DNA from 4 places in the Streptomyces sp. NPDC029044 genome. Region 1 is predicted to be linked to each of the others. Evidence: riboswitches for the same ligand, from Rfam matches in the RefSeq annotation. Region 1 holds a riboswitch; each other region holds the start of a gene.

The links. A riboswitch is a leader RNA that binds a small molecule or an ion and turns the genes downstream of it on or off. The one in region 1 is predicted to bind cyclic di-AMP.
Region 2: linked by a shared signal. The riboswitch ahead of AB0E85_RS11770 (transglycosylase SLT domain-containing protein) and the one ahead of AB0E85_RS03390 (M23 family metallopeptidase) in region 1 are both predicted to bind cyclic di-AMP.
Region 3: linked by a shared signal. The riboswitch ahead of AB0E85_RS06905 (NlpC/P60 family protein) and the one ahead of AB0E85_RS03390 (M23 family metallopeptidase) in region 1 are both predicted to bind cyclic di-AMP.
Region 4: linked by a shared signal. The riboswitch ahead of AB0E85_RS16080 (M23 family metallopeptidase) and the one ahead of AB0E85_RS03390 (M23 family metallopeptidase) in region 1 are both predicted to bind cyclic di-AMP.

What each region holds. Positions count from the first base shown of each region.
Region 1 is NZ_JBEZWN010000003.1:1,546-8,697, reverse strand. It holds gene AB0E85_RS03420 (ATP-binding SpoIIE family protein phosphatase) at 1-237, shown strand, start outside; gene AB0E85_RS03415 (MarR family transcriptional regulator) at 322-828, opposite strand; gene ribA (GTP cyclohydrolase II) at 947-1,588, opposite strand; gene AB0E85_RS03405 (MarR family transcriptional regulator) at 1,722-2,237, opposite strand; gene AB0E85_RS03400 (dihydrofolate reductase family protein) at 2,365-3,495, shown strand; tRNA gene AB0E85_RS03395 (tRNA-Met) at 3,562-3,635, shown strand; cyclic di-AMP (ydaO/yuaA leader) riboswitch at 3,924-4,080, shown strand; gene AB0E85_RS03390 (M23 family metallopeptidase) at 4,092-5,132, shown strand; gene AB0E85_RS03385 (aldo/keto reductase) at 5,261-6,205, shown strand; gene AB0E85_RS03380 (PrsW family glutamic-type intramembrane protease) at 6,295-7,152, opposite strand, start outside.
Region 2 is NZ_JBEZWN010000010.1:45,151-52,302, reverse strand. It holds gene AB0E85_RS11780 (GNAT family N-acetyltransferase) at 1-914, opposite strand, end outside; gene AB0E85_RS11775 (HAD family hydrolase) at 1,107-1,955, shown strand; gene AB0E85_RS11770 (transglycosylase SLT domain-containing protein) at 1,919-2,698, opposite strand; cyclic di-AMP (ydaO/yuaA leader) riboswitch at 2,704-2,879, opposite strand; gene AB0E85_RS11765 (polyprenyl synthetase family protein) at 3,382-4,392, shown strand; gene AB0E85_RS11760 (DUF2092 domain-containing protein) at 4,625-5,872, shown strand; gene AB0E85_RS11755 (ABC transporter ATP-binding protein) at 5,914-6,936, shown strand; gene AB0E85_RS11750 (ABC transporter permease) at 6,923-7,152, shown strand, end outside.
Region 3 is NZ_JBEZWN010000005.1:125,774-132,925, reverse strand. It holds gene pcrA (DNA helicase PcrA) at 1-812, opposite strand, end outside; cyclic di-AMP (ydaO/yuaA leader) riboswitch at 1,127-1,300, shown strand; gene AB0E85_RS06905 (NlpC/P60 family protein) at 1,308-2,486, shown strand; gene AB0E85_RS06900 (hypothetical protein) at 2,566-3,507, shown strand; gene AB0E85_RS06895 (hypothetical protein) at 3,485-3,838, opposite strand; gene AB0E85_RS06890 (NlpC/P60 family protein) at 4,260-5,318, shown strand; gene AB0E85_RS06885 (response regulator transcription factor) at 5,341-6,081, opposite strand; gene AB0E85_RS06880 (PspC domain-containing protein) at 6,078-7,152, opposite strand, start outside.
Region 4 is NZ_JBEZWN010000016.1:43,196-50,347, forward strand. It holds gene AB0E85_RS16065 (DNA topoisomerase IV subunit A) at 1-649, opposite strand, end outside; gene AB0E85_RS16070 (pitrilysin family protein) at 1,031-2,374, shown strand; gene AB0E85_RS16075 (pitrilysin family protein) at 2,371-3,759, shown strand; cyclic di-AMP (ydaO/yuaA leader) riboswitch at 3,950-4,114, shown strand; gene AB0E85_RS16080 (M23 family metallopeptidase) at 4,127-4,915, shown strand; gene AB0E85_RS16085 (GntR family transcriptional regulator) at 5,104-5,799, shown strand; gene AB0E85_RS16090 (HPr family phosphocarrier protein) at 5,968-6,249, opposite strand; gene AB0E85_RS16095 (GNAT family N-acetyltransferase) at 6,429-7,152, shown strand, end outside.

The sequences.
Region 1 (7,152 bases):
TCCGTGCCGGTGCAGCGGGTGCCCTGGGGTGCGGACAGCCTGCTGGTCCTCCACAGCGACGGCCTGCCGAGCCGCTGGACGCCGCCCGACGACGGCGTACTGCCCGGCTGTGACCCGGCGGTGGCGGCCGCGGTGGTGCTCCGCGACGCGGGGAGCGCGGCCCGGCCGACGCGGGACGACACGTGCGTGGCGGTCCTGACCGCCGGCGGCGTGAGCCGTCACGGCTCGGGAGCCTGAAGTCTCGGTCGGCACCTCACTCGGGCCGGCCCGTGCGGCCCGTCCGTCCCGACCGGGGATGGCCGGCGCGGCCCGTTCTGTCGCTCAGGGGTTCTCCGGCCTGCCGGCATCGGGCGGCAGCGCGTTCCGGGCCGTCAGGAAGCCCCGCAATCCCCTGCTCAGCGCGGCCCGTTCGGCCGGTTGCATGGCCGACAGCGCTGCCGTCAGGGCCTGGGCGCGGCGGGCGGCGACGTCGCACAGGACGTGCTGTCCGTGTGGCGTGAGCCACAGTTGCACCTCGCGGCGGGTGTCGGGGTGCGGGATGCGTTCCAGCAGGCCGGCCGCTCCGAGGCGGTCGCAGAGGCGGCTGGCCGTGGGGAGGCCGATGTCCAGGCCGTCCGCCAGGGCCGTCAGATTCAGCCCCGGCGCCGCCTGGACGGTGCGCAGCGCCCGCAACTGGTGCAGCGACAGGCGCAGGGACGCCTCTTGGGCGGCGGCCGACCACAGCGCCGTCAGGCTCTCCACGGCATCGGTGATCTGCGAGGCGACGGATTCCGGGTCATCGCCCGGTCTCCTCACCCGGTGGTCGCCGGGGCCGCCGAGATCGGTCACGAAACGGTCACTTCCATAAAGCTCCGGGTACGGATGAGGTCGCCCTCTTCCAAAGGCTGTACCCGATGAACCGCATGGCAAGCAGCCCGGTTCGGCGCCCGGCCGGACCGGGGGCGGCTCAGCCGGCGCTGAGCTCCGTCAGCGCGGCCAGCGGCAGCGTGTGCTGGGTCTGGAGGACCTTCGCGCGCAGGTAGCGGACGTTGTGCGCGGTCGTGAAGACGCCCGTGGGGATCCGGTCGCGGACGTCGACGCCCAGGGCCCGCAACTGGCCCGCCTTGTCGGGGTTGTTGGAGAGCAGGTCCAGTTCGCCGATGCCCAGGGCGCGGAGCATCTGGGCCGCGGCCGTGTAGTCGCGGGCGTCCTCCGGCAGCCCCAGTGCCGCGTTCGCCTCGTACGTGTCGAGCCCCTCGTCCTGGAGGGCGTACGCGTCGAGCTTGTTGTAGAGGCCGATCCCACGGCCCTCCTGGCGGAGGTACAGCAGCACGCCACCGCGCTCGGCGATGGCCTCGACCGCCTCGCGCAGCTGGGGTCCGCAGTCGCAGCGGGCGGAGCCGAACACGTCCCCGGTCAGGCACTCGGAGTGCAGCCGCACCAGCGGGACCGGGCCGGGCTCGCCGAGGACCACGGCCACGTGCTCCTGGCCGTCGGCCAGCCCGTGGAAGGTGACGAGCTCGGCGTCGGCCTCGTAGCCGTCGTGGAAGCGCAGCGGGACCCGGACGCGGGAGCGCGGGGTGGCGATGACGGCGGGGGTGTCGGGCATGCGGGGCCTCCGGGTTCCGTTTCCTGTTCGGCTGCACAGCCGTACTGCTTCAGATTTGAAGCAGATCCACTTCCGGAACCCTACTCGTGCTTCAAACTTCAAGCAATCGGTATCCGGCCCCCTGTGACGCTCGTCACGAACAGGCCGGTGATGACCTCCGCCGCCACGGCACCTCGTCCGCCGCCGGGCGCGAGCCGTCCTCCTGGAGGCCCTGCGCGATCGCCGCGGAGATCTCCTCCAGCTGCCCCACCTGCTCCTCGCTGAGCCGGTCGAACAGGAAGCTCCGCACGGTGTCGACATGCCCGGGCGCCGCCCGCTCCAGCACCGCGAAGCCCTCGTCCGTCAGTGCGGCGATGCTGCCCCGCTTGTCGTACCGGCAGGCCTCGCGCCGCAGCAGGCCGTCCTTCTCCAGCCGCGTCACCGCGTACGTCAGCCTGCTGCGCGTGATCTTCAGCCGCTCGGCGAGATCGGTCATGCGCAGCCTCCGTTCCGGGGACTCGGACAGGACGGACAGGATGGAGTAGTACAGGTGCGGCATGCCGGCGTCCTGCTGGAGCTGCCGGTCGATCGCGTCCTCCAGGAGCAGGGAGGCGGCGACGTACGCGCGCCAGGCACGTTGCTCCTCGGGGGTGAGCCAGCGAGTCGTCATGCCACCAGTGTAGGTTTGTTTCAAACTTGAACCAAGCCCGTCTTGGTGACCCTGTCCCGTCTTGGCGGCCCTGTCCGCCTTGGTGACCCCGTCCAGTCCCGCCGTCCCGACCAGCCGCGGAGCGTCGATGCCTCACCCGTACGTCCTGCTGTCCGCCGCCGTCTCCCTCGACGGCTACCTGGACGACACCGGACCCGACCGCCTGCTCCTGTCGAGCCCGGCCGACTTCGACCGGGTCGACGAGGTCCGGGCCGGTGTCGACGCCATCCTGATCGGCGCCGGCACCATCCGCGCCGACAACCCGCGGCTCCTGGTGAACTCCGGCGAACGCCGGGCCGCCCGCCGGGCCGCCGGGAAACCGGAGTACCCCCTGAAGGTCACCGTCAGCGGCTCCGGCGACCTCGACCCGGACGCCCGCTTCTGGCACACCGGCGGCGAGAAGCTCCTCTACACGACCGACCGGGGCGCCGAACGCGCCCGCGCGTCGGGCCTGGCCGCCGACGTCGTCCCGCTCGGCGCCGACCTCGACTGGCGGCGGCTGCTCACGCACCTGCACGACGTCCGGGGCGTGCGGCGGCTCATGGTCGAGGGCGGCGGCCTGATCCACACCCAGCTCCTCACCCAGGGTCTCGCCGACGAACTCCAGCTCGTCCTCGCCCCGCTCTTCGTGGGCGACCCCGGGGCACCCCGCCTCTTCGGTCCCGGCGGCTACCAGGGCGGCCGGCTCCGGCTGCTGGAGTCGCGGCGGATCGAGGACGTGGTCCTGATGCGCTACGAGCCGACCGCCCCGGGCACCGGTGCCCTGCCCGTCGCCGCCGACCACCACTGGCTGGCCCTCGCCTGCGACCTGGCCGAGCGCTGCCCGCCGTCGGACACGGCGTTCAGCGTGGGCGCGGTCGTGGTCGCCGCCGACGGCACGGAACTGGCCCGCGGTCACTCCCGCGAGGCCGGTGACCCGGTCGTGCACGCCGAGGAGGCGGCCCTGGCGAAGCTCGACCCGGCCGACCCGCGCCTGCCCGGCGCGACGGTGTACAGCAGCCTGGAGCCCTGCGCCCGCCGCGCCTCCCGCCCCGCCCCCTGTGCCCGGCTGATCCTCGACGCGGGCGTACGGCGGGTCGTCACGGCCTGGCGCGAGCCCGACACCTTCGTGACGGCCGCGGACGGCAGCGGCCTCCTGGCCGCCGGCGGAGTGGAGGTCGTCGTCCTCCCGGAGCACGAGGAGCGGGCCAAGGCCCCGAACCGCCACCTGCCGGGCTGAGAACGGGCCGCTCCGAGCGGTGTGCACGAGTGGTCCCGCGGATGGCGTACACTGGTGTCACAACGACGCGGGGTGGAGCAGCTCGGTAGCTCGCTGGGCTCATAACCCAGAGGTCGCAGGTTCAAATCCTGTCCCCGCTACTGAAGGCCGAGGGCCGGAATCCAAAAGGATTCCGGCCCTCGGTGCATTTCCCCGCACCTCATTACGGTCGGTGACCGAACCACCCCGCTGCGCGCGTTAACTGATGCACCGTCAAAACTCGTCAGTCACTTGCGAAGCGGTCAACTCGCCCGATTTACTCCGGTCATGGCAGGTAAGTCCGCGTGAAAAAGGTTAATGATCAAGCGGAATCGCTGGAATACCCCTCGCGCCTCCATTAACGTTCGATAACGCAGCGCGGTCGTCCCAGCCGTCACAGAAGGCGGCTCCGTGCGCACGCGCCGAATCCCGAAAGGGAACCGGGGAACCACCACTTGGGGTGAATCGGGCGGATACCACCGTGGAAGCACGGCCGGTATACGCGCGTAGGAGACCTTCCTGCTCCGAACCCGTCAGCTAACCCGGTAGGCGAGAAGGAAGGAAAGGAGTACGCCCACGTGGCGTCCAACCGGCCTGCCCCCGCGGCCCCGTTCGCGCCGAAGCGCGAGACCGACACCTTCGGCTACGGCGGTCAGCGCACCGACGAGGGCCCGTTCCAGGAGTGGAACCCCACCGAGGAGTCCATCCGTCCCGTCCGTGGCCGGCATCGCGTCACCAAGCAGCGCGGCGGAGGTCTCGCCCGCAGCTCCACCGTCCTGGGTGTCGGCGTCATAGCCGCCGTGGGTGCCGGCGGCATGGCCAGCGCCCAGACCGGCAAGCCCCCGGTGTCCATCTCCGTCCCGGACCTGCCCTCGGTGGGTTCCCTCATCTCGGACGACGACACCCCCGAAGGTTCCGCCACCCCGCTCAGCAGCCTCGGCACCGCCACGACCGCCACCGAGCAGGGCAAGAGCACCTCCGGCGCCGGCGCGGGCGAGGCGCTGCGCGCCCGGATCATGGCCCAGGTCGAGCACCAGCAGGACCAGATCGAGACCAAGGCCGCCCAGGACGCCGCGGCCGCCGCCGAGAAGGCAGCCGCGGAAGCGGTCGCCAAGGCGGAGAGGGAAGCCAAGGCCAAGGCCGCCGCGGCCAAGGAGAAGGCGGAGGAGGAGGCCAGGAAGAAGGCCGAGGCCGAGCGTCTCGCCGCCCTGGCCAAGCAGTTCACGCTGCCGACCTCCTCGTACACCATCACCTCCAGCTTCGGCCAGGCCGGCGCCTACTGGTCCTCCGGCTACCACACGGGCCTGGACTTCGCCGCCCCCACGGGCACGCCGATCAAGGCCGTCCACAGCGGCACCATCACCGAGGCCGGCTGGAACGGCTCGTACGGCTACAAGACCGTCCTCACCCTCGATGACGGCACCGAGATCTGGTACGCGCACCAGTCCTCCATCGGCGTCAGCGTCGGCCAGAAGGTCAGCACGGGCGACGTCATCGGCCGTGTGGGCGCCACCGGCAACGTCACCGGTGCCCACCTTCACCTGGAGGTCCACTCCGGCGGCTCCGCGAGCGGCATCGACCCGATGGCGTGGCTGCGGGGCAAGGGACTGAACCCGTAAGCCGTACCCACCCGTTGAAGCACCGGCGGCCCTGACGACGACCCCCCGACGTCAGGGCTGCCGGATTTTCCGGCGTGTACGGCGGAGTAGGGGAATGGGCCGCTCCGGTAACGGCGTTGACGTGGAGCATGACTCATCTGCGTAAGCTCGGCCCTTCCGACCTCGAGGTGTTCCCACTCGCCCTCGGCGGCAACGTCTTCGGCTGGACCGCCGACGAGGACCAGTCGTTCGCCGTCCTCGACGCCTACACCGCCGCCGGCGGCAACTTCGTCGACACCGCCGACTCCTACTCGGCCTGGGTCGAGGGCAACCGGGGCGGTGAGTCCGAGACCGTGCTCGGCCATTGGCTGAAGTCCCGCGGCAACCGGGCGGACGTCGTCGTCGCCACCAAGGTCAGCCAGCACCCCGAGTTCCGCGGTCTGTCCGCCGCCACCATCAAGGCTGCCGCGGATGCCTCCCTGCGGCGCCTCGGTACCGACTACATCGACCTGTATTACACACACTTCGACCAGCCCGACGTGCCCGTCGAGGAGATCATCGGCGCGCTGGACACCCTTGTGAAGGCCGGGAAGGTGCGGCACATCGCCGCCTCCAACATCTCCGCCGAGCGGCTGCGGGCGTCCCTGGAGTTCTCCGAACGCGAGGGGCTCGCCCGGTACGTGGCGCTCCAGCCCCACTACAACCTGGTCTCCCGCGGCACCTACGAGGGCGAACTCCAGGACCTCGCCGAGCGGACCGGCCTGGCCGCGGTGCCGTACTTCGCGCTCGCGTCCGGCTTCCTCACGGGCAAGTACCGGCCCGGAGCGACGGTCGAGAGCGCCAGGGCGGGAGGTGCCGCCAAGCATCTGGAGACCGAGCGGGGGCGGCGGGTGCTCGACGCCCTCGACGAGATCGCCGCGGCGCACGGCGTGCCCGTGGCCACGGTGGCCTTGGCCTGGCTCGCCGCCCAGCCGACCGTGGCGGCGCCGATCGCCTCCGCGCGGACGGTGGAGCAGCTGCCCGCGCTGACCGGCGTCGGCGAGCTGACTCTCTCGGAGACCGAGGTCGGACGGCTCACCCAGGCCTCGGCCTGAATCGGGTCTGACTGCATCGGGTCTGACTGCATCGGGTCTGACTGCATCGGGCTGAGAAGGTCTGGCTCGGTCTGGTCCGGACGAGAGGTCTAGGAGCGGTACGGGTTGTACGCGGGGTACGGCGTCGGCTGCGGGCCGTACCCGTACACCCCGTACACCGGCCAGGGCGGGGCCGTCACCGGGACCGGAGGGGCGGTGATCCGCGCCGCGTGGTCCAGCGCGGGTCGGGCCACCTCCCGGCGCCGCCACAGCTCGCCGAGCAGTTCCCCCTCCCGTACGGCGAAGTCGGGCCCGGCACGCCCCCGCCGGGCGCGGTGTCGCAGGAACGCCAGGGACGTCGCGTACGCCTCGTACCGCGCCACCTCCCGCGCCGCCGCCTTCCCCACGTGACGGCGGGCGTACTGGCGGGCGATCCGCCGGGCCCGCATCGAGCCCAGCGCGTACGGCTCGGCGGGGGTCAGCCAGCCGGCCACGGCGTAGGCGGGCAGCTCCGCCCGTACGGTCTTCAGCTCCCGCTGCCGGGTCCAGATCACCAGCCACGTCAGCAACCCGAAGATGGGCACCATGAACGCCGCGTACACGGCGAAGAACCCGTACTCGCCGAAGGCCGAGGAGCCGTTCCACATCGCGTGCATGCCCATCGCGAGCAGCAGGCCGCCGAGCGGGAAGACGACGCGGCGCAGCGGCCGGCGGTCCGCCGAGAGCGCGGCGATGCCGAAACCGATGCCCGACAGGACCGTGAACAGCGGGTGCGCGAACGGCGACATGACGATGCGCACGAAGAAGGTCGCCGCCGTGACCGAGGCGATGCCGGAACCGCCGGTGAGCTGGTCGGTGCCGAAGGCCGTGCCCAGGTAGAGGATGTTCTCCGTGAAGGCGAAGCCGGTCGCCGTCACGCCGGCTATGACGACCCCGTCGACGATGCCGGTGAAGTCACGGCGCCGGAA
Region 2 (7,152 bases), on a different contig from region 1:
CCCTCGTACACGGGCAGTTCGCCCGTCCTCAGCGCGTTCTTGTACTCGGCCGCGCCCCGCCCCAGGTCGAGCATGCCGATGCCGTCGGCGGCCGCCGCCTCGGCCATGCGCAGGTGCAGCACGAGACCCGGCGAGAACTTCGCGAACTCCGGGTCGTAGGCCGGGAACCAGCAGGCCAGCACCGAGGACGAACGCAGCCCGAAGTGCGCGGCGACGGGCCGCTCACCGGCGTAGAGCACCGACAGCGTGCCGCTGCACTCCGGCGCGCGAGTCCGGGCCAGCTGCCCGACGAGCCGGGTGATCCACTCCTGGGCGAACCGGTCCCGGCGGCCGGTCCTGCGGTACTGGGCGGACTTCCACTCCATGAGCGTGCGCAGCGCGGCCGGTTCGCGCTCGTCGAAGACGAACCGCAGCTCGCCGCCCTGCCGGCCGAGCCTGCGCTCCTTGGCCAGGGTGGTCTTCAGGAACTTCGGCGACTGCGAGCGCAGCACCGACTCGTACGTCTCGTAGCCCTTCTCCACGTCGATGACGTAGGTGGCGTGCTCCTCGGCCGCGTACCGGACGAACAGTCGCTGCTCGGCCTCCAGATTGTCGAAGGCGAAGCTCGACACCGAGCAGGCCCTCAGCAGCCGGCCGGTCTCCAGGTCCAGGCCCGGCCGCAGGATCGCGCCCTGCGCGTCCGAGACACCGAGCCCGATCGCCCGGCCCTGCCCCAACGGGCCGCGCTCATAAGGCAGGAACCCGGCCGCTTCCGGCCCCTCGTACACCACGGCCACCCGGGCCCCCGGCCTGACCCGGCCGACGGCTTCGGTGAACTCCGGCTCCATGAAGGGGTTGCGCGGTGCCTCGGAAGCCGCGCGCAGCGCACGCCAGCGTTCCCTCTCCCCTTCGCCGAGCTCCCCGGGCACGGCCACGCGAATGCGCCCACTGCTCAACCCGACCCCCCGATCAAGTCCCCCCTGGACACTTGGAAGGTACCGCTCGATGCGGCCTCACGGGTAGGTAGCGGAGCATGTTGTTGCCAACCGGTGCAGAGGCCTTCAACCGGGCAATCGGCGTCCGTCGTACGATGAAACGAAGGGGCGCGCTGTCCGTATTCTCTGATCATGGCCGCACCCATCGCATATTCACTCATCGCCACCGACCTGGACGGGACGCTGCTGCGCGGCGACGACACCCTGTCCGACCGGTCCCTCGCCGCGCTCGCGCGGGTGGCGGACGCCGGTGCCCAGCACCTCGTGGTGACGGGCCGGCCGGCGCCCAGAGTGCGGCCGCTCCTGGACGACCTCGGTGCCACGGGGCTCGCGGTGTGCGGGCAGGGCGCGCAGGTGTACGACGCGGGCACGGACCGGCTGCTGTGGTCCATCACCCTGGACCGGGAACTGGCCGAGACCGCCCTGGGCAAGATCGAGGCCGAGGTGGGGCAGGTGTACGCGGCGGTCGACCAGGACGGGGTCGACGGGCTCACGCTGATCGAGCCGGGCTATCTGATGCCGCACCCGACCCTGCCCGCCGTGCGGGTCGAGAGGCGCGACGAGCTGTGGGGCGAGCCCATCAGCAAGGTGCTGCTCCGCCATCCCCATCTGTCGGACGACGAACTGGCGGCGACGGCCCGCTCGGTGGTCGGCTCACTGGCGACGGTGACGATGTCGGGGCCCGGCACGGTCGAACTCCAGCCGTGCGGGATCACCAAGGCGACGGGCCTGGCGCTGGCCGCCGAGCATCTGGGACTGCGCCCGGCGGACACCATCGCCTTCGGTGACATGCCCAACGACATCCCGATGTTCGACTGGGCCGCTCACGGGGTGGCGATGGCCAACGCCCATCCCGAACTCAAGGCCGTGGCCGACGAGGTCACCCTGTCGAACGAGGACGACGGCATCGCCGTCGTCCTCGAACGACTGCTGGGCGAGCCGGCTCAGTACGGGCCGTTGACGTTGTCGATCGAACCGTAGCGGTCGGCCGCGTAGTTGCAGGCCGCGGTGATGTTGGCGACCGGGTCGTACGGGTCCCACGACGTGCCGTCGACGTGGTAGGCCTGGAAGGTCGGGTCGATGGTCTGGAGCAGACCCTTCGACGGGGTGCCCTTGGCGGCGTTGGAGTCCCAGTTGTTGATCGCCAGGGGGTTGCCGGACGACTCGCGCATGACGTTGCGGTAGATGCCGTCGTAGGACCCGGGGATCCCCTTCTGAGCCATGATGTCCAGCGCCTCGCGGATCCACCCGTCGAGGTTGTTCGCGTAGGTCTTCGCGGACGCCTGGGTGGCCTGGGCGACACCGCCGGCGGGCTTCGCGGCCGGCTTGGCGGGGGCGGACGACTTGGTCGCCGTCTTCTTCGCGGCGCTCGTCTTGGTGGTCTTCACCGTCAGCTTCAGACCCGGGTGGATCAGCTTCGGGTCGTCACCGACGGCGGCGCGGTTGTCCTTGTAGAGCTGCTTCCAGCCGCCCGAGACGTCGTACTTGTCCGCGATGCGGGCCAGCGAGTCGCCCTTGACCACGGTGTACGTGAGGGACTTGGCGGGCTGGGCCGCCTGCGGCACGGACTGTGCGGCGGCGGGTGCGCTCTGGGGCTCGGCGGCGCTCGCGTACGTGGCACCGAGGAGCGGCAGGGTGAGTGCTGCTCCGCCGGTACCGGCGGCGATGAAGCCTCGGGTCAGCGGGTTGGTTCTGGGGCGACGGTGCTTGCCTCGTCCGGCCATGGCGATATTCCTCTCCGGCGCCTGCGAGGTGAGCTGTCGGGTTCGGGCCGGGAGGTGCCCGGCCGCGTACGGCGCTGTGTGCCGTGCGCGGCTTCACCCCGAGCCGTGCCGCTGTGCGGACCGGCGACTTACCTGGGTCCCCCGCTCCTGCCCTGCGTGAGTGAGTCGGTTCCTGTGGGGAGTCCGGGCGGCGGCAGGATTGGGCGTCCGCCGGACAGGCCGGGAACGTATGCGAGAGCACATGTCGGGAACAAGCACCTCAGTCACATATCGCGCGGTTGACCTTGGTCGGAGGTGTTTGGGCCGCTTGATCCTTTGCGGAAGCCAAGGCTCAACTGGCTCTGCGGGAAAGGCGGTACGGGTCGATGCCGAGGTGGGGCGGAAAGGGGGAACAAGTGATTCAACTCACTGATCACGAGGCTGTGGGGCAATTCCCGCCAAGGGGAATTCGCCTACTCATCACGGCAAATCGTGCATAGTTCGCTACCTATGGGTAAGTCGATTTATATCTGTTCTTATAGGTTGATCGAAAACATAACGGTCGTGATCGGATACCGCCCGGCCTGTAACCCTGGGTGCTGGCGGTGATCGAAACGTGACCGGATACGCTGGCCGGAGTGAGGGCAGCGACCTATCGACAATCCGCGTAATCACCGGCAGACACAGCAGACAGGAGACCCCTCGTGACCGACGTCGGGCCGTTCGGGCTGAGCGTGCGGGACCAGGCTCTGGAAGCCGATGTCCAGGCCGGACTGGCGGCTGTCGAGGAAGGCTTGCTCGAGGCCACCAAGAGTGAGGTGCCCTTCATCACGGAGGCCGCCCAGCACCTGGTGCGGGCCGGGGGCAAGCGGTTCCGCCCGCTGCTGGTGATGCTCTCCGCCCAGTTCGGCGACCGGTACGCGCCCGGGATCGTGCCGTCGGCCGTCGTCGTGGAGCTGACCCACCTCGCCACGCTGTACCACGACGACGTGATGGACGAGGCCTCCGTGCGCCGCGGCGTCGCGAGCGCGAACACCCGCTGGGGCAACTCCGTCGCGGTGCTCACCGGCGACTTCCTCTTCGCCCGCGCCTCGCACATCCTGGCCGACCTCGGCCCCGAGGCCGTGCGGGTGCAGGCCGAGGCGTTCGAGCGCCTGGTGACCGGCCAGATCCTGGAGACGGCAGGACCGCAGGACGGCCGGGACCCCGTCGAGCACTACCTGGACGTGCTGGGTGGCAAGACCGGCTCGCTGGTCGCGGTGTCGTGCCGGTTCGGCGCGATGATGTCCGGCGCCGACGACACGGTCGTGGACGTCCTGACCCAGTACGGCGAACGGCTCGGCGTGGCCTTCCAGCTCGCCGACGACGTCCTGGACATCGCCTCCGACTCCCACGAGTCCGGCAAGACCCCCGGCACCGACCTGCGCGAGGGCATCCCCACGCTGCCGGTGCTGCGGCTGCGCGAGCGGGCGGCCCGGCTCGGGCTCGCCGAGGACATCGCCCTGTGCGAGCTGCTCGACTCCGACCTCACCGACGACGCCCGGCACGCCGAGGCCCTGCGTCTGCTGCGGGCCCACCCGGCGCTGGAGCAGGCCCGGCGGGACACCGTCCGCTACGCCCAGGACGCCCGTTCGGCGCTCGCGCCCCTGCCGGAGTGCACCGCGAAGACGGCGCTCCTGGAGCTGTGCGACGCGGTGGTGCACCGGGCCGGCTAGTCCGCCTCCCCCGCCCGACCCCTACGGGTAGGGGGAGAAGCCGCCCTTCCGTGTCATACCCCAGCAGTACACGGAGTTGAGTCCGGGGTCTGACGTATCTCCCTGGCCGATTTGGTCAGATGGTCACCACGGAAGAACACCACTCCTCACCTGTTCGGGTGAGAATGGCGGCTCAGGGACGAGTGCGTGGACGACACGGACAGCCGCCGCCGACCACGGAGGTAGGGCACACATGGCACCGTACGCATCCGACGACAGCACGACCGCCGGAGAGGTCGACGAGCAGCGCTCCGGGCGGCGCAAAGCCGCGCGGTACATCGTCCCGGTCACGGTGGTGGGGGTGGCCGCCGCGACGATCGGGCTGGTGCCCGCGCTCGCCGACTCCGGGGACCCCGACCTCCCGAAGATCACCGCACAGCAACTCATCGAGAAGATCGCGAAGTCGGACGTCCAGCAGCTGTCCGGCACGGTGAAGATCAGCACGGACCTCGGCCTGCCGGACCTCGGCGGCCTGGAGTCGGGCCTGCTGTCCGGCGCCGCGGGCAAGGGCGGGGGCGAGGACGGCTCCTCCGCCGACCCGACGGCCAAGCTCACCGAACTGGCCTCCGGCACGCACACCCTGCGCGTCGCCGTCGACGGCCCGGACAAGCAGAAGCTGTCGCTGCTGGAGAACGCCGCCGAGTACAGCGTCATCCACAACGGCAAGGACGTCTGGGGCTACGACAGCAAGTCCAACGAGGTCTACCACGGCACCTCCGACAGCCCCGAGCGCGGCAAGGACCAGCAGCCGCCGGCCACGCCCGGGGACTTCGCCGAGGAGGCCCTGAAGGCGGTCGACGACACCACGTCCGTGACCGTGGACGGCACCGCCCAGGTCGCCGGCCGGGACGCCTACAAGCTGGTCGTGAAGCCGAAGCAGTCCGGCTCGACGGTCGGTGCGATCACCGTCGCCGTGGACGCGAAGACCGGCCTGCCGCTGAAGTTCACCCTGACCCCGGCGAGCGGCGGCGCGGCCGTCGTCGACGCGGGCTTCACGAAGGTGAGCTTCGCCGAGCCGGCCGCCTCCACCTTCGACTTCACCCCGCCCAAGGGCGCGAAGGTCACCGAGGAGAAGGACGCCGGCAAGGGCTCGGGCGAGACTCCGCGCACGGCCCCCGGCAAGCCCTTCGCGCTCGGTGAGGCGCCCGGCCACCAGGCCGGAAAGGGCCCCGGTGGCCACGACGGCATGAAGACCATCGGCGAGGGCTGGACCGCCATCGCCACCTTCGACACGGGCGGCGAGGGCGTGCCCTCGGGCAAGGCCGGCGGCGAGTTCGGCGGCTTCATCGACTCCCTCGGCGACAAGGTCCACGGCACGTTCGGCTCGGGCACGGTCTTCTCCACCCGCCTGGTCAACGCCCTCGTCACCGACGACGGCAAGGTCTACGCGGGCCTGGTCACCAAGGACGCGCTCGTGAAGGCGGCCGACGCCGGCAAGTAAGTCCCGTAGCCGCACGGGACGTCGAGAGAACGAGGAAGCCGATGGGCGAGGTGTCCGCCGGGGAACCGGAGCAGCGTGGGACGCGGGCCGCGACCGGGGAACCGGAGCAGCGTGGGACGCGGGCCGCGACCGGAGAACCGGTCATCGCCACCCGCGCGCTCACCAAGCGCTACCGCGGCGGACAGCTCGCCGTCGACGGTCTCGACCTGACCGTCCCGGCGGGCAGCGTCTTCGGCTTCCTGGGCCCCAACGGCTCCGGCAAGACCACCACCATCCGCATGCTGATGGGCCTCATCGAGCCAACCTCCGGCACGGCCCGGGTGCTCGGGCAGCCCATGCCCCGGGCCGCCCGCGCCGTGCTGCCGCACGTCGGCGCCCTCATCGAGGGCCCGGCCCTCTACGGCTTCCTCTCCGGCCGCGACAACCTGATCCGCTACGACAGTGCCGACCCGGCCGCCGACCCGCGCACCCGGCGCACCCGGGTCGCCTCGGCCCTGGACCGGGTGGGCCTGACGGCCGCCGCGGGCAAGAAGGCCAAGGCGTACTCCCTGGGCATGAAACAGCGCCTGGGTCTCGCGGCCGCGCTGCTCCAGCCGCGCCGGCTGCTCGTGCTGGACGAGCCCACCAACGGCCTCGACCCGCAGGGCATGCGCGAGATCCGCGCCCTGGTCAGGGAGCTGGCCTCGGACGGCACGACCGTCTTCCTCTCCTCCCACCTCCTCGACGAGATCGAGCAGGTCTGCACGCACGCGGCCGTGATGGCCCAGGGCCGGCTGATCACGCAGGGCCCGGTCGCCGAGTTGTCCGCCGGGGCGCGCGGCCGGCTGGTCGTAACCACGCCGGACCCGGCGGAGGCGGCCCGGATCCTGAAGGAGCAGGGTGTCGCCGATGTCGTGGTCACCGACGACCGGGTGACCGGCGAGCCACCGGAGGGCGACCTCGCCGAGGTGAACGCCGCGCTGGTGACGGCCGGGGTCCGGGTGCGCGGCTTCACGGTCGAACGGGCCTCGCTGGAGGACGCGTTCGTGGCGCTGACGGGGGAGGGCTTCGATGTCGCGGGCTGAAGTGGTGGAACCCGTACGGCCGGTGCGCCCGTTGTGGACCTTCGGGCTGCTGCGCAACGAGCTCGTCACCACGTTCCGGCGGTGGCGCACGCTCGCGCTGCTGGCCGTGCTGGCGGGCGTGCCGGTCCTCGTCGGCATCGCCGTCAAGATGGAGACGGGCGACGGCGGCTCGCCCGGCGGCGGGGGCGGCGGAGGACCGGCCTTCATCTCGCAGAT
Region 3 (7,152 bases), on a different contig from region 1:
GCGACGTCCGGGAAGGCACGCAGCAGGTTGACCGTCGTCATGATCAGGTCGTCGAAGTCGAGGGCGTTCGCCTCGCGCAGCCGCGACTGGTACATGGCGTAGGCCTGGGCGAGGGTCTTCTCGAAACCGTCGGTGGCCTGGGCGGCGAAGTCCTCCTCGTCGATCAGCTCGTTCTTCAGGTTGCTGATCTTGGCGCTGAAGGACTTCGGCGGGAAGCGCTTGGGGTCCAGGTCCAGGTCTCGGCAGACCAGGGCCATCAGGCGCTTGGAGTCGGCGGCGTCGTAGATCGAGAAGCTCGATGTGAAGCCGAGCTTCTTGCTCTCGCGGCGGAGGATCCGCACGCACGCGCTGTGGAACGTCATCACCCACATGGCGTTGGCGCGCGGGCCGACGAGCTGCTCGACGCGCTCCTTCATCTCGCCCGCGGCCTTGTTGGTGAAGGTGATCGCGAGGATCTGGCCCGGGTGCACGCCGCGCTCGGCGAGCAGGTGGGCGATGCGGTGCGTGAGCACGCGGGTCTTGCCGGAGCCGGCGCCGGCCACGATGAGCAGCGGGGAGCCGGAGTGGACGACGGCGGCGCGCTGGTTGTCGTTGAGCCCCTCCAGCAGCGCGGCGGTGTCCACGACCGGGCGGGGCGCGCCGTCCCGGTAGTAGGCGTCCCGGTCCGGGGGCGCGTCGAACTTCCCGCCGAACAGATCGTCCGGGATCGGCTCCGGAACGTGATCGTCCTCGGGCGGCGGCGGGGGCTCGTCCGCGGGGCCCCGCTGGGCCTGGAGGTTCGCCAGGAAGCTGTCGTCAAAGAGGCTGCTCATCGCTCTCCGAGTCTAGGGCGCCCCACTGACAGCCCGCCGCCGCCCTGAGAACATCGCCGGGCGCCCGGGCCCCCGCCAGCCGGCCGGCGGCGCATTGTCGCCCTCCATGACCGCATGATCACGACCTGCTACACCCCCCGCAATCATGGATGAAACAGGACCAGTCCCCCTCGGCCGTTCACACTCGGCAACGTTCATGACCGAGGTCACGAAAATGTATCGGGCATATCACCCATCAACCTTCACAGGGGCCACACGAGTTGGCTACCGTGCGACCAGGCCGCATGACCCCCACCGGCGAACGTCGCCGGGCCGCGCGGCCTCCGCCGAGTCCGGTGTGCCGCAGCGGCAGCCGGAGCCGGGGACCCAACCGTGAACCTGGGGTGAATCGGCCCGACTCCCTGTGCGGAGAAGGCCGTAGGGCAAACCTTCCGAACCACCCGCCCGAACCCGACAGCTAACCCGGTAGGCGGAACGTGGAAGGAGTCGCCTCCCTTGGCGTCGCACCGCAAGTCGCGTCCTACGGGTACGCGCGTGGCAGGCATACGGACCCCCGCCCTCGCAACGGCGGCCCTCACCTCCGTCGCCCTGCTGTCCCAGTCGGCCAATGCCGCCCCCGAGGCCGACGACAAGCCCAGCCTGGAAGAAGTCGAGAAGAAGGTCGACGACCTCTACCGCCAGGCGGGGTCGGCGACCGAGAAGTACAACGCGGCCAAGGAGAAGACGGCGAAGCAGCGCAAACGCGCCGACGCCCTCGTCGACGACGTCGCGAAGCGCACCCAGAAGCTCAACGAGGCGCGCGAGGAGCTGGGGTCCTTCGCCTCCGCCCAGTACCGAACCGGTGCCGCCGCCCCGGACACGGCGACGTTCCTGCTGGCGGACACCCCGCAGGACTACTTCGACCAGACCCAGCTGATGGACCGGATGACGGGCCGCCAGAAGGTCGCGGTCGACGACTACATCGCACAGCAGTCCGAGACGATGGAGAAGCGCCAGGAGGCCACCGAGAGCCTGGAGGCGCTCACCGAGTCGCAGGGCGACCTGAAGACCGCCAAGGCGACCGTCCAGCGCAAGCTCGCCGACGCGCGCCGGCTGATGTCGAAGCTGACCGCCGAGGAGAAGGCCCGGCTCGCGGCGATCGAGAAGGAGAAGCAGGAGGAGGCGGCCCGCAAGGCCGACGAGCTGGCCCGGCAGCAGGCCGCCCAGCAGCAGGCACGGGAGGAGGCCGCCCAGCAGCAGGACAGCGGCTCCTCGTCGTCGGCTTCGGCGGACTCCGGCTCGTCCTCCTCGACGGCCCCGGCCGACTCCTCGTACGCCACCAAGGCCGACAAGGCGCTCGCCTTCGCCCGCGCGCAGATCGGCAAGCCGTACGTGTGGGGCGCCGTCGGCCCCGGCTCCTACGACTGCTCCGGCCTCACCCAGGCCGCCTGGAAGGCCGCGGGCGTCACCCTGCCGCGCACCACCTACGACCAGGTGAACGCCGGCACCACGGTCCCGCTCTCCCAGGCCCAGCCCGGTGACCTGGTCTTCTTCTACGACGACGTCACCCACGTCGGGATCTACATCGGCAACGGCATGATGATCCACGCCCCGAAGCCCGGCACGTACGTGCGCGAGGAGTCGGTCTACTACGACGGCGAGTCGGCCATCCACAGCGTGGTGCGGCCGGCCTGAGAGGTCTCGTCACGCCTTTCGAGGGGCACGCGCGCGTGCCCCTCCCGTAACGCGTGCGGCGCTCTCTAGCATCGGCGCTATGTCGGGTCCCTCCCCGTTTGCCACCTGGTGGTCGACGTACGCGCTGGCGACCGGCGTCGTGTCGGTCGGTCTCGACTCGGCGGGGTACGCGGTCCTCTCCCGCATCGCCCTCGCCCTGGCCTGCGCGGCCTGGCTGGTGGCGGCCGCGGGCCTCGCCCAGCGGGCACGGGGCGGGTTGCGGGCGCAGACGCCGGCCGCGCTCACGGCCGTGGCGGCCACCGCCGTCCTCGGCACCGGGTTCTCCGCGGCCGGCCTTCAGCTCCTCGCCGAGGCGCTGCTGGCGCTCGCGATGCTGCTCTGGGCGGTGCTGCTCACCGCGGAGGCCGGCGGGCGGCGCGGCACGGTGTTCCTGCGCTGCGTGGCCACCCAGGGGCTCGCGGTGCTCGGCGCCACGCTCGCCGCGGCCGATACGTCGGCCTGGCTCGCCCACGCGGCCCTGGTGCTGTTCTGGCTGGGCCTCGCGCTCTACGGCTTCGCCCTGTTCCGCTTCCAGCCCCGGCAGGTGGAGGAGGGGCGCGGGGACCACTGGCTCGCGGCCGGCGCCCTCGCCGTCTCCGCGCTGGCCGGGGCGCAACTCCTCAGCGCCGACAGCGCGCGCCTGTACCTGTGGAACGAGGACAACACCGACGTCCTGCGCACGACGTGCGTCACGCTGCTCGTGCTCGCGCTGGTCGCCTGCGTCGCCCTGCTCCTCGCGGAGCTCTTCTGGCCCCGCCACCACTACGACGTGCGGCGCTGGGCGACCGTGTTCGCCGCGGTGGTGACGGCCGCGGCCACCCTGGCGGTCGCCGCCGCCCTGGACGTCCCCTGGCTCGACGCCGCCGGAGAGGTGCTGCTGTGGGTCGCGGTGGCCGCCTGGCTCGGGTGCACCGCCTGGGCGCTCACCTCGGCCCGGGCCGGCGCCCGGCGCTCCCGGGTCAGGTCCAGAGCACGGCGATGAAGATGTTCGCCGTCGTCAGCAGACCGACCAGGCCGAACAGGCCCTTGTCCACCTTCTCGTCGTCCCGCTTCACATAGACCAGGCCGAGGATCACGACCAGCAGGGCCAGCTTCACGCCGATCTTGATGTTGTTCACGGACTGGTCGTCGGCCTGGTTGAGACCGACCAGGACCACACCGGTGACCAGCATCGTGAGCGCGCCGTGCAGCATCGCGGGGGTGTAGCGGGCGGTACCCTCGCCCATCGCCTTCATCTGGGTGAGGAAGCCGCCCAGGAGCGAGGCGATGCCGATGATGTGGAGGCCGACGAAGAGGTGGATGAGTACGTCCATGAGGCCGGAGCCTAATCAGGGCCCCCGGACCGCCCGACACCGGCCCAGTGATGCATATATGCGCCCCATAGCACCCGATCACGGTCACTCGCTCACGATTCGGCGCATCGGTCATCACGCTGAGTGAAGCAGTCGGCGTCGAGACGGGACCACGGTCGCATACGGTCACCGCCGGTCCTCTCGGGACACTTCCGCACACCTGCCACCGGCCCATCACGGCGGCGTTTAGCGTCCTCCACCAGGTGACCGGCTCCCCACCGCCGCCCGGGCCAGGGGCGGCAGTCGGACACCACCGCCGAAAAGGTCCGGCGGCGATCCGCTCCCCCTGTGCGGGCCGTCGCCGGACGCGCAGGCCGCCCGTCCGCTCCCCCCGGCGGCCGCACGCACCCGTCGGCGGTCGAGGAAAGGACGTGGCCCCCAGGTGGCAGCGCACCGCAAGCCCCGACAGCGCTCGATGGGTGGCGGCAAGGCCCGTACGGCCGCCACGATCGCCCTCGCGGGCGCGGCGACGGCGACGGGTTTCGACGGAACCGGACACGCCGAACCACAGCTCACCCCCGGCCAGGTCAAAGCCAAGGTGGACAAGCTGTACCAGGAGGCGGAGGTAGCCACCGAGAAGTACAACGGCGCGAAGGAGAAGGCCGAAGCAGCCGGGCAGCGGCTGAGAAACCTCCAGGACCAGGCGGCGCGCAAAGAGGAGCGGCTCAACTCCGCCCGGGAGGCCCTGGGTTCGGTCGCCGCCGCGCAGTACCGGGCGGGCGGCCTCGATCCCGCGGTGCAGCTCGCCCTCTCCGACGATCCCGACCGGTACCTGGAGAACGCCGAGTTCGTCGAGCGGGCCGGCAGCCGGCAGAACGCCGCCGTCGCGGGTGTGCGCAAGCAGCTCCGGGAGATCGAGCAGCTGCGCGGGGCCGCCCACATCGAGCTGACGTCCCTGAAGTCGCGCCGGGCGGAGCTGAAGCAGCACAAGAAGACGATCACCGGCAAGCTCGGCACAGCACGCCAGCTGCTGTCCCGGCTCGGCCCGCAGGAACGTTCCCTGTCCGGCACGTACCAGGACCGCGCCTCGCGCTCGACGGGCGCACGGGAGACCCTCGCGGCCCCCGGCTCCGCCTCGTCCCGGGCGACCGACTCCCGCGCCGCCGCCGCCGTCTCCTACGCCTACCAGAAGCTCGGCAGCCCCTACGTCTGGGGCGCCACCGGCCCGAACGCCTTCGACTGCTCGGGTCTCGTCCAGGCCGCGTACCGCGCCGCGGGCGTCTCCCTGCCCCGCACGACGTACTCCCAGATCGCCGCGGGCCGCCGCGTCGCCCGCTCCGAACTCCTCCCCGGCGACCTGGTCTTCTTCTACGCCGGCATCAGTCATGTCGGCATCTACGTGGGCAACGGCCGCATGATCCACGCCCCGAACCCCTCGGCGCCGGTACGCGTCGCCCCACTCGACGAGATGCCGTACGCGGGGGCGACGCGGGTGGTGTGAGCGCCGCCGGCGAGCGCCGCTGTCAGACCAGCCGGCGAGCCGTCGCCCAGCGCGTCAGCTCGTGCCGGTTGGAGAGCTGGAGCTTCCGCAGCACCGCCGAGACGTGCGACTCGACGGTCTTCACGGAGATGTACAGCTGCTTGGCGATCTCCTTGTACGCGTAGCCCCGGGCGATGAGCCGCAGCACCTCGCGCTCGCGCTGGGTCAGGCGGTCCAGATCCTCGTCGACCGGCGGTGCGTCCGTGGAGGCGAAGGCGTCGAGGACGAAGCCGGCCAGCCGGGGCGAGAAGACCGCGTCGCCCTCCTGGACACGGAAGACGGAGTTCACGAGGTCCGTGCCGGTGATCGTCTTGGTGACGTACCCGCGGGCGCCGCCGCGGATCACGCCGATCACGTCCTCCGCGGCGTCCGACACGGACAGCGCCAGGAAGCGGACCGGCTGTTCGGTGTCGCCCATCAACGGGGCACAGCGGCGCAGCACTTCGACGCCGCCGCCGCCCGGCAGGTGCACGTCGAGGAGGACCACCTCGGGCCGGGTCGCGGTGATCACCGTGACCGCCTGGTCGACGTCCGCGGCCTCGCCGACGACCTCGACACCGGTCTGCTCGGTCTGCCCGATCTCGGCCTGGACCCCCGTACGGAACATGCGGTGGTCGTCCACGAGGACCACGCGCACGCGACGCCCCGGCCCGCCGCCCGACTCCGCGGGTCCGGCCGCCTCCGCCGGTCCCGCCGTACCGTTCGCCTCGGTCGGGTCGCTCATGACGTCTTCTCCGCCCTCTCCATCTCCAGCTCGACCTCCGTGCCGCCGTCCGGCACCGCGCGCAGCCGCGCCGTACCGCCGTTGCGCTCCATGCGGCCGATGATCGATTCTCTGACACCCATCCGGTCGGCGGGTATCGAGTCGAGGTCGAAACCGGGGCCGCGGTCCCGGACGGACACGAAGACCGTCTTCCCCTCGACCTCGGCGAAGACCTGCACGGCGCCGCCCTCGCCACCGTACTTGGCTGCGTTCACCATTGCTTCCCGCGCGGCCTGCATCTGTGCGGCGATCCTCTCGTCGAGCGGGCAGTCGCCGACGACCACGACCTCGATGGGCACGCCGTGCTTGTCCTCCACCTCGGCCGCGTTGCGCCGCACGGCGTCGGCGAGGGTGGTGGGTTCGTCGGCCTCGTCCTTGCCGGTGCCCTCGGGTTTGTAGAGCCAGGTGCGCAGGTCGCGCTCCTGGGCACGGGCCAGGCGGCGGACCTCGTTCGCGTTCTCCGCGTTGCGCTGGATCAGCGTGAGGGTGTGCAGCACCGAGTCGTGCACATGGGCGGCGACCTCCGCGCGCTCCTGGGCGCGGATGCGCATCAGGCGCTCCTCGGAGAGGTCCTGCGTCATACGCACCAGATACGGCCCGGCGAGCAGCGTTATGCCGACGAGGACCGCGAGGGCCGCCTGGAGGACGGAGCCGAGGTGGGCCGCGGACCCCTGGAGGACGAAGATGCCGGAGACGCCGGCCGTCACCAGCAGCACGCCGCCCACCGAGCGCAGAAGCGTGACCGTGCGCCTGCGGCGGCCGACCTCGGCCCAGCGGGCCCGGCGGGCGTTGTCCGCCTGCCGCCATACCAGGGCGACGCCCGCGCCGACGAGCACGGTCGGCCAGAGGTACGCCCGCGCTCCCCCGCTGAGGTTCACGTTGCCCACGAAGACCATGGCCACCACGACCATGAGGAGCAGGGCCACCATCTGGCCCTTGTCGGGCCTGCGCGCGACGCGTCTGCGGCGGCCGTCGGGCGAGGTCTCCGCGGCCGGCGGCGCCGGCGGCTTCTGCGCCTCGACACCGCCGACC
Region 4 (7,152 bases), on a different contig from region 1:
CGAGATCGGCGTTCGGGTGCCTGATCAGGTGGCGGGCGGCGGCGATGACCTCGCGCAGGTTGTGCGGCGCCATGTTCGTCGCCATGCCGACCGCGATGCCCGAGGCGCCGTTGACCAGGAGGTTCGGGAAGGCGGCGGGCAGGGCCACCGGTTCCTGCTCCTGGCCGTCGTAGTTGGGGTTGAAGTCGACGGTGTCCTCGTCGATCGACTCTGTCATCAGGCTCGTCGCCTCGGCCATCCGGCACTCGGTGTACCGCATGGCCGCCGGCGGGTCGTCGTTGCCCAGCGAGCCGAAGTTGCCGTGGCCGTCGACCAGCGGGACTCGCATCGAGAAGGGCTGGGCCATGCGCACGAGGGCGTCGTAGATCGACGCGTCGCCGTGCGGGTGCAGCTTGCCCATCACCTCGCCCACGACACGGGCGCACTTGACGTACCCGCGCTCGGGGCGCAGGCCCATCTCGCTCATCTGGTACACGATGCGGCGGTGCACGGGCTTGAGTCCGTCGCGCGCGTCCGGCAGAGCGCGGGAGTAGATGACCGAGTACGCGTACTCGAGGAAGGAGCCCTGCATCTCGTCGACGACGTCGATGTCGAGGATCCGCTCCTCGTACGAGTCGTCGGGCGGCGTCTTCGTGCTGCGGCGGGCCATCGCTGCCGGCTCCTCCTGTTACTGGTCGCTCGCCTACGGGGCTTTCCTGCCGGTGAGGAGACGCCGACCGTGCCCGGCCCTTCGGGCCCTGCGCGCGCTCGCCCACTCGTCACCGGCCGCCCCTGCGGCTCGCTCATGCTGCTGCGATCCGGATCTGACGCCGACCATTGTGGACCGCCGCACTGACAAGCGGGACCAGGACCCGGTCTCCGGCGCCCGCCGGGCCGTCCGGAGCCCGGCGGGAACGGTCGCCCGTGCTCGCTCTCGGCGTACGCCGCCCGGGAACTCCACCAGGGCTTCGCACGCTTGCATACAGTGGCAGGACCGGCAGGAATCGGCGGTTGTGAAGACCGCTCCGCGATCGAAGGGACGTACATGCCCATGGGTCACACGGCCACAGCGCAGGCAGGCTCCGGGGGCCTGACAGCGACCGAGCACCGCCTGGCCAACGGCCTGCGCGTGGTGCTCTCCGAGGACCACCTGACCCCGGTCGCGGCGGTGTGCCTCTGGTACGACGTCGGCTCGCGCCACGAAGTCAAGGGGCGCACCGGTCTGGCTCACCTTTTCGAGCACCTGATGTTCCAGGGTTCCGCCCAGGTCAAGGGCAACGGCCACTTCGAGCTCGTCCAGGGCGCGGGCGGCTCGCTGAACGGCACGACCAGCTTCGAGCGGACCAACTACTTCGAGACCATGCCCGCCCACGAGCTGGAGCTCGCCCTCTGGCTGGAGGCCGACCGCATGGGCTCGCTGCTGACCGCCCTCGACGACGAGTCGATGGAGAACCAGCGGGACGTCGTCAAGAACGAGCGCCGCCAGCGCTACGACAACGTCCCGTACGGCACCGCCTTCGAGAAGCTGACCGCGCTCGCCTACCCGGAGGGCCACCCCTACCACCACACCCCGATCGGCTCCATGGCCGACCTGGACGCGGCGACCCTGGAGGACGCGCGCGCGTTCTTCCGCACCTACTACGCGCCGAACAACGCCGTGCTCTCCGTGGTCGGCGACATCGACCCGGAGCAGACCCTCGCCTGGGTCGAGAAGTACTTCGGCTCCATCCCCGGCCACGACGGCAAGCCCGCCCCGCGCGACGGCTCGCTGCCGGAGACCATCGGCGGGCAGCTGCGCGAGGTCGTCGAGGAGGAGGTCCCGGCGCGCGCCCTGATGGCCGCCTACCGGCTGCCGCACGACGGCACGCGCGCGTGCGACGCGGCCGACCTGGCCCTCACCGTCCTCGGCGGCGGCGAGTCCTCCCGCCTCTACAACCGGCTGGTGCGGCGCGACCGTACGGCCGTGGCGGCCGGCTTCGGCCTGCTGCGGCTCGCCGGTGCGCCCTCCCTGGGCTGGCTGGACGTGAAGACATCCGGTGACGTGGAGGTCCCGGTCATCGAGACCGCCATCGACGAAGAGCTCGCCCGGTTCGCCGAGGAGGGCCCCACGGCCGAGGAGATGGAGCGCGCCCAGGCCCAGCTGGAGCGCGAATGGCTGGACCGGCTCGGCACGGTCGCCGGCCGCGCCGACGAACTGTGCCGGTACGCCGTGCTGTTCGGCGACCCGCAGCTCGCCCTGACCGCCGTCCAGCGTGTGCTGGAGATCACGGCGCAGGAGGTCCAGGAGGTCGCCAAGGCCCGCCTGCGGCCCGACAACCGCGCGGTGCTCGTCTACGAGCCGACCGCCCCCGAAGCCCCCGCCGACCAGGACGAGAACGAGGAGGCGGCCCGGTGACCGAGCTCGCCACGATGGACTTCCACCCCCGGCCGCAGTCGGGCGACGCCAAGCCCTGGGCCTTCCCCGCCCCCGAGCGCGGCACGCTCGACAACGGCCTGACGGTGCTGCGCTGCCACCGCCCCGGCCAGCAGGTCGTCGCCGTGGAGGTGCTGCTCGACGCCCCCCTGGACGCCGAACCCGCCGGCCTGGACGGTGTGGCCACGATCATGGCCCGGGCCTTCTCCGAGGGCACCGACAAGCACTCCGCCGAGGAGTTCGCCGCCGAGCTGGAACGCGCGGGCGCCACCCTCGACGCGCACGCCGACCACCCCGGCGTCCGGCTCAGCCTGGAGGTGCCGGCCTCCCGGCTCGCCAAGGGGCTGAACCTGATCGCCGACGCGCTGAGGGCGCCCGCGTTCGCCGACAGCGAGGTCGAGCGGCTGGTCACCAACCGCCTCGACGAGATCCCGCACGAACTGGCCAACCCCTCCCGCCGCGCCGCCAAGGAGCTCTCCAAGGAGCTGTTCCCCTCGGACGCGCGCATGTCGCGGCCCCGGCAGGGCACCGAGGAGACGGTCGCCGCGATCGACTCCGCGGCCGTCCGCGGCTTCTACGAGAAGCACGTCCGCCCCGCCACGGCCACCGCCGTGGTCGTCGGCGACCTCACCGGCATCGACCTCGACGCCCTGCTCGGGGACACCCTGGGGGCCTGGACGGGCTCCTCGGCCGAGCCGCGCCCGGTGTCGCCGGTGACCGCCGACGACACCGGCCGGGTCGTCATCGTGGACCGCCCCGGCGCCGTCCAGACGCAGTTGCTGATCGGCCGGGTCGGCCCGGACCGGCACGACCGCGTGTGGCCCGCGCAGGTGCTCGGCACGTACTGCCTCGGCGGCACCCTCACCTCACGCCTGGACCGCGTCCTGCGTGAGGAGAAGGGCTACACCTACGGCGTACGGGCGTTCGGCCAGGTCCTCAGGTCCGCCCCGGACGGCACGGGCGCCGCGATGCTCGCCATCAGCGGCTCCGTCGACACGCCCAACACCGGCCCCGCCCTGGAGGACCTCTGGACGGTGCTGCGCGCCCTCGCTGCCGGAGGGCTGACCGACGCCGAGCGGGACGTCGCCGTGCAGAACCTGGTGGGTGTGGCTCCGCTGAAGTACGAGACGGCCGCGGCGGTCGCGAGCACGCTGGCCGACCAGGTCGAGCAGCACCTGCCCGACGACTACCAGGCCGCGCTGTACCGCCGGCTCGCCGCGACCGGAACGGTGGAGGCCACCGCGGCGGCCGTGAGCGCCTTCCCGGTGGACCGCCTGGTGACCGTCCTCGTCGGCGACGCGGCGCAGATCAAGGCGCCTGTCGAGGCCCTGGGCATCGGCGAAGTCACCGTGGTCGCGGCCGAGTAGCGGCACGCGCGCAGGGGCCCTGGTTGTCTTTCGAGGCACCAGGGCTCCTTTATGCCCGAATTGGTACGGAGGTTGCCTGTCTGCCCTGTGGGATGCGCTACAAACACCGGGATTCGTTTGGGAATTGAAAGTGGCGCCGCTTAGCGTCGTCCGGGCTGTTCGTCAGGCAGTGCGCCGCACCCGCGGCACCGGACAGTCATCGCCGAGTCCCCGTACGGCGCGAGCCAGGGGAGCCGGGGACCCACCGCAGTCCCTGGGGTGAATCGGGCGCCCGCGCGAGTCGCGAGGGAGTCCGTAGGAGACCTTCCTGCTCCGAACCCGTCAGCTAACCCGGTAGGCGAGAGGGAAGGAAAGGACCAGCCACTACATGGCGTTCACTCGCGCCACCGGGAAGCACCGTCGTCCCAGCAGGATCCAGCGCGGCACCGCCCGGGCGGCGGGCGTCGCGGCCCTCGCCACCACCGGCGTGATCGGCACCGTGGCGGCCCCTGCGGCCTTCGCCGCCGAGCCCAGCCCCGAGCAGACCGGCCTCACCCCGGTCGTCACCATGGGCGACACCGTGGCCCAGCAGATCGACGCCCAGGCGATCGCGCAGCAGCAGGCCGCCGACGAGGCCGCCGCCAAGCAGAAGGCCGAGGAGGCCGCGCGCAAGCGGGCCGCCGAGCTGGCCGAGAGGGCCAAGGAAGCCGCCGAGAAGGCCCGCGAGGCCAAGGAGCGCGCCGCCCGCGAGGCCGAGCGCAAGCGCCTCAACGCCTACGTGGCCCCGATCTCCGGCTCGTACGTCTCCACCAGCTACAAGGCCAGCAGCGGCCTGTGGTCCTCCGGCAGCCACACCGGTGTCGACTTCCACGCCGCCAGCGGCACCTCCGTCCACGCGGTCGGCGCGGGCACCGTCGTCGAGGCCGGCTGGGGCGGCTCGTACGGCAACCAGGTCGTGATCAAGATGAACGACGGGACGTACACCCAGTACGGCCACCTGTCCTCGACCGGCGTCTCGGTGGGCCAGCGGGTCACCCCCGGCCAGCAGATCGGCCTGTCCGGCGCGACCGGCAACGTCACCGGCCCGCACCTGCACTTCGAGGCCCGTACGAGCCAGGAGTACGGCTCGGACATCGACCCGGTCGCCTACCTCCGCTCGCACGGCGTGAACGTCTGACCGGAACCTCCGCGCTGTTCCCGAAGCCCCGGCTCCCCGAGCCGGGGCTTTCGGCGTTTACAGCGGCGGCTTGTCCAAAAAATATCCCTGGATTCCCGATGGCCGTCGGAAATTCCGGCTCATTGCAATAGAGTCACGGAACGGACGCCACTCGCTGGCGTTTCACGGGGATTAAGGGGAGGTCGGTCATGCGTATTCCCGCGCACTCGGTGTGCACGGCCATCCGGGACGACATCGTCGCGGGCGTCCACGCACGCGGCAGCCGGCTCACCGAGGAACTCCTCGCGCGCCGCTACGGCGTCTCGCGGGTACCCGTCCGGGAGGCGCTGCGCACCCTGGAGGCCGAGGGCTTCGTGGTGACCCGGCGGCACGCGGGCGCGTGCGTGGCCGAACCCACCGAGCAGGAGGCGGGCGACCTGCTGGAGATGCGCATGCTCCTGGAGCCGCTCGGTGCGGCCCGCGCGGCCCAGCGCCGCACCGAGGCGCATCTGAAAGTCCTGCGCGGCTTGGTCCGGCTGGGCCAGGAGCGGGCCCGCCGCGGCAACAGCGACGACCTGCGCTCCCTCGGCGGCTGGTTCCACGAAACGCTCGCCCAGGCCTCCGGCAGCCCCGCACTGACCTCGATGCTCACCCAGCTCCGCCACAAGATCGCGTGGATGTACGCCGTGGACGCGCCGGCCAGCCCGGTGGAGTCCTGGACGGAGCACGGCGCGATCGTGGACGCGGTGGCGCGCGGGGACGGCGAGCGCGCGCGGGCGGTCACGGCGCTGCACGCCGAGCGCGCGACGGGCGCGCACCGCCTGCGCTTCGGCTCCGGCAGGGAGTCCGCCGACCGTGTGAGGAACTCGCAACATCCCGTAAACACGGCGAGCCTGCGGCATTAACACGGCGGCCGTATACAAAGAGCAGCCAATTCATGAAGGCCTATTTTCCGTGCCCGGAAACGGGGAATTCCAGAATGTCCCGCTCCTTGTCCGCCGGGAATGGCGAAGGGCCCGCCCCGGTGAATCAGGGCGGGCCCTTCGCTGTGCGCCGGAACGGCGCACGGGACATCAGACGGTCTCGGGCAGTTCCTCGAGACCCTCGGAGACCAGCTTGGCCAGCCGGTCCAGGGCGGCGTCCGCGCCCTCGGCGTCGGAGGCCAGGACGATCTCCTCGCCCCCCTGGGCGCCGAGGCCCAGGACGGCCAGCATCGAGGCCGCGTTGACGGGGTTGCCGTCAGCCTTGGCGATCGTCACCGGGACGCCTGCGGCCGTGGCGGCTCGGACGAAGATGGAGGCGGGGCGGGCGTGGAGACCCTCGGCCCAGCCGACGTTGACGCGGCGCTCAGCCATGTGTTGCTGCCCTTCGGTGTTCAGGGTTGTCTAGACCAGTTTCCCATATCGTGAAGCCCACCAGGAGCGGTCCTCGCGTTCCACTCCAGGGGTGCCGTCGGATCGCGGCCTCGACCCGACTGACGCCCTCCACAGACTGCGTCGCGCCGCTGTCGGACGCTAGCCGTACTCTGGGGCCCATGCAGACCTCGCCGGACCGGCACGAGTATCCCGCCCACTGGGAAGCCGACGTGGTGCTGCGCGACGGGGGCACCGCGCGCATCCGGCCCATCACCGTTGATGACGCCGATCGCCTGGTCAGCTTCTACGAGCAGGTCTCCGACGAGTCGAAGTACTACCGCTTCTTCGCGCCGTACCCTCGCCTGTCCGCCAAGGACGTCCACCGCTTCACGCACCACGACTTTGTGGACCGGGTGGGACTCGCGGCCACCATCGGCGGCGAGTTCATCGCCACCGTACGCTACGACCGGATCGGCGCGGACGGAACGCCCGCGTCCGCACCCGCCGACGAGGCCGAGGTCGCCTTCCTCGTGCAGGACGCCCACCAGGGCCGCGGGGTCGCCTCCGCCCTGCTCGAACACATCGGGGCCGTCGCCCGTGAGCGCGGCATCCGCCGCTTCGCCGCCGAGGTGCTGCCCGCCAACACCAAGATGATCAAGGTGTTCACGGACGCCGGCTACACCCAGAAACGCAGCTTCGAGGACGGCGTCGTCCGTCTGGAGTTCGACCTCGAACCCACCGACCGCTCCCTCGCCGTGCAGTACGCCCGCGAACACCGCGCCGAGGCGCGCTCCGTGCAGCGGCTCCTCGCCCCCGGCTCGGTCGCCGTCATCGGCGCCGGGCGCACCCCCGGCGGCGTGGGCCGCAGCGTCCTCGGCAACATCCGCGACGCCGGGTTCACCG